2 linked regions of the Natronomonas pharaonis DSM 2160 genome follow. The main gene of each other region encodes a partner of the protein of the gene in region 2 in a complex. Links are inferred from orthologs where the notes say so. Each region holds a gene or a part of one and is shown on either strand. Other genes may lie near its edges.

What was found. Proteins that work in one complex are often made in the same cells at the same time.
Region 1: NP_RS05630 (region 2) and NP_RS00310 share a complex: the UniProt entries of both Methanocaldococcus jannaschii proteins name them as parts of the 30S ribosomal subunit. The link is inferred for Natronomonas pharaonis DSM 2160 from one-to-one orthologs.

The regions. Positions count from the first base shown.
Region 1 is NC_007426.1:57,432-60,419, forward strand. It holds NP_RS00310 (30S ribosomal protein S7), read left to right. Parts: upstream 1-1,182; coding sequence 1,183-1,794; downstream 1,795-2,988. Other genes in the region: NP_RS00300 (cation diffusion facilitator family transporter), read right to left, coding at 1-637; NP_RS00305 (30S ribosomal protein S12), read left to right, coding at 755-1,183; NP_RS00315 (PQQ-dependent sugar dehydrogenase), read left to right, coding at 1,868-2,988. UniProt on the Methanocaldococcus jannaschii protein: One of the primary rRNA binding proteins, it binds directly to 16S rRNA where it nucleates assembly of the head domain of the 30S subunit. Is located at the subunit interface close to the decoding center.
Region 2 is NC_007426.1:1,108,691-1,111,932, forward strand. What follows is about bases 1-2,741. They hold NP_RS05630 (30S ribosomal protein S19e), read left to right. Parts: upstream 1-1,013; coding sequence 1,014-1,469; downstream 1,470-2,741. Other genes in these bases: thiL (thiamine-phosphate kinase), read right to left, coding at 10-879; NP_RS05635 (flippase activity-associated protein Agl23), read left to right, coding at 1,597-2,741. Also shown: more of NP_RS05635, read left to right, coding at 2,742-3,242. UniProt on the Methanocaldococcus jannaschii protein: May be involved in maturation of the 30S ribosomal subunit.

The sequences.
Region 1 (2,988 bases), 1.1 Mb from region 2 along the record:
CCCATGCCAGCCCGAGGGCAACGCTCATCAACAACAGCCCGATGACGGCGCTACCGATGGCGTCGTAGGTCGTATTGCCGGTCACGTCGGTGAGATAGACCCCCGCAAGCGCGACGAGTACGCCAACGACGGCGACGAGGTTCTCCGTGGCAGCGGTCAAAAGCGGCGCATCCTTGCTCCGACGAAACGTATCGAACAGCGACCGGAACCCCTCGGTGTCGGCCTCCTCACGGACCGCTTGGTAGGATTTGTAGAAGGCAGCAGACTCAAACAGGAGGGCGACACCGAGGACGATGTAGTTGATGGTCACGTCGACATCGCGGGCGGGCGTGCCGATGGTCTCGTAGCCTTCGCGGACAGCGGCGTAGCCGGTGACACCGAACAGCAGCATCGTAACAACAAACGCAAAGACGTACTGCTCTTTGCCGCGGCCGAAGGGGTGTTTTCGTGAGGCCCCGGCGTCGCTGAGGCGGAACCCGAGCAAAAAGAGTAGCTGGTTGCCGACGTCGCTCAGCGAGTAGTACACCTGGCTGAGCATGCTGGCGTTGCCGGTCGCGAGCCACGCGATAAACTTCGCGACCGCAATGGCGGCGCTGGCGACAAGCGACACCACCACCACGAGGCGGGTTGAAACCATCTACCGCTGGTTCGCCTTGGCGGGCCGTAATCGTTTGGTCACAGGGCGTGGGGGGCGACCGCAGGGTGACGGCAAAAAGGGATGCTTAAGTAGCTCCGTAGGAAAGCAAGATGTACCATGGCGAACGGCAAATACGCCGCGCGCAAGCTGAAGCAGGACCGCCAGAAGCATCGGTGGTCCGACTCGGATTACGCGCGACGTGCCCGCGGACTCGGCAAGAAGTCCGACCCGCTCGAAGGGGCCCCGCAAGGCCGGGGTATCGTCCTCGAGAAGGTCGGTATTGAAGCAAAGCAGCCCAACTCGGCCATCCGAAAGTGTGTCCGGGTACAACTCATCAAAAACGGCAAGCAGGTCACCGCCTTCTGCCCCGGCGATGGTGCCATCTCCTTTATCGACGAACACGACGAGGTCACCATCGCGGGCATCGGTGGCGCAAAGGGCCGTGCGATGGGTGACCTTTCGGGCGTCAACTACAAAGTCGAGAAGGTGAACGGCGTCTCGCTCATCGAACTCGTCCGCGGGAACGCGGAGAAGCCGGTGCGATAATGAGTTCGGAAGCCCCCGAGCCGGACGCGCCCGCGTCGACCGACGACGAGCGCGTCTCGGCACAGCTGTTCGGCGAGTGGGAAATCGGCGAAATCGAATACGACGACCCCTCGACGCGACGGTACATCACCGTCACGCCGATAGCCCACACGATGGGCCGTCACTCCGAAAAGCAGTTCAAGAAATCGGAGATATCCATCGTCGAGCGACTCATCAACCGGCTGATGCAGACCGACGAGAACACGGGCAAAAAACAGCAGGCGACCAAAATCGTCCGTGAGGCGTTCGACATCGTCGCCGAGCGCACCGACGAGAACCCGGTGCAGGTGCTCGTGACGGCCGTCGAAAACGCCGGTCCACGAGAAGAGACCGTCCGCCTCAAGTACGGTGGCATCTCCGTACCGAAGGCCGTCGACGTCGCGCCCCAGCGGCGCGTCGACCTCGCGCTGAAATTCATCGCCGAGGGAACCTACAACGACTCCTTCAAGACCACGACGCCCGTCGAGGAAGCGCTGGCCCACCAGCTTATCGGCGCAGCGAACTACGACCTGCAGGCCTATCCGGTCAGCCAGAAGGAAGAACAAGAGCGCGTCGCGGCGGCGGCACGCTAACCCCGTTCGCCCCTTTCGTTTTCGCGGCGCATCGTAACTGATTCCTTTCGGCTTCCGTAAGTTAGTGTCACGCATGCGCCGCCCGCACTCCCGCCGACAGTTTCTCGTAGCCGCCGGCCTCACGGTGACCGCCGCGGCAGCCGGGTGTTTCGACTCAGCGTCGGAGCCGACCGGCGAGGAGCCGGTCGAGGCCGACCACGACCTGAGTGTCGACCACGACATCGAGTCATGGGACCGGTACGACCCGGACTGGACAGTGCCGGACGCGTCGCCCGGAGCACTCGAAGCTGAGACAGTCGTCGAGAACCTCGAAATCCCGTGGGACCTGTCGTTCGCCAGCGACGGCGAGTGTTTCCTCACCGAACGGGTCGGCCGCATCAGCCGGTACGACGGCGGCGACCTCGATGCCGTAACCGAGCCCGCCAACGTCATCGACCACGCGACCGCTATCGACCACGGCGACGAAGGCGGCTGGTGGGCCACCGGCGGGGAAGGGGGGCTGCTCGGAAACGCTCTCCATCCGAACTATCCCGAGGTGCCCGTTCTCTATGCGGTCTACACCTACGAGGTCGGCGACGACTACCGGAACCGGTTGGTGTACTTCGACCTGGCGGGCGAAGAGCCCGAGGAGACAATCATCATCGACGACATCCCGGGCGACAGCTTCCACAACGGGTCGCGGCTCGTCTTCGGCCCCCGGAACTACCTGTGGGTGACGACCGGCGACGCCGGCGACGAGCAGTTGAGCGCCGACCCGGACCGGCTGGCGGGGAAGGTACTCCGGCTCAACCCCGACGGCACCGCACCAGCGTCGAACCCCGATGTCGGCGACCCACGCGTCTACAGCTACGGCCATCGGAACGCGCAGGGGCTTTCGTTCATGCCGGACGGGACGCCGATAGCCTCGGAGCACGGCCCGGCGGCCCGCGACGAGGTGCAGATAATCGGTCCCGGCGAAGACCACGGCTGGCCGGCCGTCCGGAACGGCCCCGGTGTCAACGACGAGTACGAGCGCTACGACGCGGCCGACGGCGTGACGAGCCCGCTTGTCAACACCGGCATGGAAGAGACGTGGGCCCCATCGGGAGCCGTCTTCTACACCGGCAGCGAAGTGCCGTCGCTCCGGAACCGGTTTCTCGTCGGCGGACTCGGCTCGCAGACGCTATACGTCGTCACAGTCGGCGAATCGGTCCC
Region 2 (3,242 bases):
GTGGTCTCCTCAGTGCGTGTATCCCCTGTCCGGAAGCGCTTCGCCGTCCATCGTAACCCCGGATTCGGTGACGGTGCCGACCCGCGTCAGTGCAACCGGTGATGCCTCAGCCGCGGCGTCGACCGCTGTCTCCGGCATCGTCGCGACGAGTTCGAAGTCCTCGCCGAAGTGGACAGCGAGTTCGCGTCTGTCGCTCGGACCATCAGCCACCTCCTCGACGGCCGGCGCAACCGGTATCGCGTCCGCCTCGATGGCGAACCCACAGCCGCTTGCTGCCGCGAGCTGGTGAAGCGACCGGGCGAGGCCGTCGCTGGAGTCCATCATCGCCGTCGCGTGGGGAGCTACCCCCCGCCCGGCTGCGACACGCGGCTCGAATCGGAACAGCTCGTTTCCGCGCTCAGTGTCGCCGGCTTCGAACCGTCGGAGGGCCGCAGCACTCCGGCCGAGCGTTCCGGTTACACAGACGGCATCTCCGGGGGACGCTCCCGACCGATAGACAGGCGCGTCCGTTTGCCCGAACGCCGTCGTCGCGACAGTGAACTCCTCGTGGCCGTCGAGGTCGCCGCCGACGTACTCGGCGTCGACCGCCTCGCAGACATCGAGACAGCCCTCGATGAACGCCGCTATTTCGTCCGCATCGAACTGGGGAGCACCGTAGACGGCAACCGCCGCCGTCGCTTCGGCTCCCATCGCTGCAACGTCCGAGAGTGACGCACCGACGCTCCGCCAGCCGGCCGTATACCGGCTCGTGCCGTCGGGAAAGTCGGTCGTCTCGTGGAGCATGTCGGTCGTCACAACGAGGTCGTCGACGACCGCACAGTCGTCGCCCGCCGCAGCAACGCGGTCGCCGACAAGCGAGAGTGCCGCCCGTTCATCCATATCGGCCGGTCGCCCCGAGTGTCAATAGGCCCATCGGTGCCGCTGTCTCCCACGGCAGTGTCCGACGCAGATGGCGGTCCAGCGGCCGGGGAAGACCAACAGCGTTAAACACGGCCGACGGGAACCGGGACGTAATGACGACACTCTACGACGTACCCGCTGAAGACCTCATCGAGGCGGTCGCCGACGAGCTCGAAGACGAACTCGAAGCCCCCGAGTGGCTCGCCTACTCGAAGACCGGCACCGGCCGCGAACTCCCGCCCGAACAGGACGACTTCTGGAGCCGCCGTGCCGCCAGCCTTCTCCGCAAGGTCGCCGTCGACGGCCCCGTCGGCGTCGAGCGACTCCGAACGGCCTACGGCAACTCCGAAAACGGTTCGACGCGCTACCGCGTCCGACCCAAGCACAAGCAGGACGGCTCCGGTAACGTCATCCGGACCGCCCTCCAGCAGCTCGAAGACGCCGGCTACATCGAAACCGCCGAGGGTCGCGGCCGGACCATCACCGGTGACGGGCGTGCGCTCCTCGACGAGACCGCGGAAGACGTTCTCGAATCGCTCGACCGCCCCGAACTCGAACGCTACGCCTGAAGTTTCGGTCTGAACGCTTCTCTGTTGCTGCGACACTACCCGTAAGCCACTGCTGTTGTGCGGGAGGGCTCCCCGTGTCCGCCGTAGACCAGAAAGATTCTAATCCCGCCTCTGCAGTAGCCGAACGATGAACCTTCGCGACCGGACCGTACAGGCCGTCGTCGGACTGACGGTCGTCGCCGTCATCCTCCGGACGGTATCGCTCGGTTCGCGGGTCGCCCACTGGGACGAGGGGCGGGTCGCCTACTGGGTCCTCGAATACGGCGACACCGGCGTGCTCTTTTATCGCCCAATCGTCCACGGGCCGCTGCTGAAACTCGTTAATGCGCCGCTTTTCGAGTTGCTCGGCGCGACCGATTTCGCTATGCGGTTGTTTCCCGCCCTTGTCGGTGCGCTGTTGCCGCTTTCGGCACTGCTCTTTCGCCACCGACTCCGCGATTCGGCAGTCGTCTCCCTTGCGCTCTTGCTCGCGCTCAACCCCGTCTTGCTCTACTACTCGCGATTCATGCGTAATGACATCTTGGTCGCTGCGTTCTCGTTTCTGGCCTTCGCGTGTCTTGTGCGTGCTATCGACTTCGACGATGGTCGTTACCTCATTGTGGCGGCAGGTGCGCTGGCGCTCGGGTTTGGCGCGAAGGAGAACGCCCTCGCCTACGTGTTCGCATTCGTCGGTGCTGCGGGGCTGCTGTTCGGCCATCGCCTCGTCTTCGGCTACCTCGACGGCCGGTCGCCGGCAACGGTGGCTGTCCAGTACCTCCGATGGGGATACGATGGGCTGCGACGCCACATTCGCTCGGTGGTCGCAAGCGTCGTGACGTTCCTGCTGTTGATAACGTACATCCACGCCCCCCGAGGCGAACTTCCGTCGCAGGGGCTGTACTACGCTTCCTGTACCGACTACGACCCGTACTTCGATGTCGCGACCGCCCCGACCCTTGGCGAGGCTGCCACGAACCCCCTGTTATTGCCGCGGCTGGTGTGGTTTTCGGTCGGTTCGACGGCCGAACTCTACGCCTGCCAGTGGATAACGCCCCGGACGGATGACCCGAACCCGCTCTTGGAGTTCATCCACGAGATGGGGCTGATAACGCTCGAATCCTCGACGACGCTCGCCGTCCTCGCCCTCGCCGGGTTCGGGCTGGCGGTTTTCCGCGCCCGCCCCCCGGACGACCTCGTCTCCTTTACGTTCTACTGGGGGGCTGCCTCGATGGTCGGGTATCCGTTCATTACCGACATCGGCGGCGCGTCGTGGCTCGTCGTCCACATCGTCCTGCCGCTCGCCGTTCCTGCCGCGGTCGCACTCGGGGCGCTCTGCGAGACAGGCATTGAGGCAACCCGGGACGGCGACACGGCGAGTGCCGCCCTTGCTGTGGCGCTTGTGGTCGTCCTTGTCGGGTCGATGGCGTGGACCGGCTACGCGACAAGCGCCGTCAACACCACCGACGATGACAACCCGCTCGTCCAGTACGCACAGCCGTCCAACGACCTCCGGCAGTCGCTCGATGAGATGTCACGGCTGGCCGAGGACAACAAAGCCGGGCCGGATGTCATCGTCTACGGACAGGAGCTTTCGGACCCGACGCCTGATGCGGAACTCGACCGTCGGCCGGCGTGTGTCGACTGGTTTGAGACGCTGCCGCTGGCGTGGTATTTCGAGGCCGACGACATAACCGTCGCGTGTGCGCCCATCGAAGGCGACCTCTCGTCGGCGCTCGAAACCCACGACCCGCCGGTCGTCATTGCCCACGAGGACGACCGCCTCGGCGTCGACAA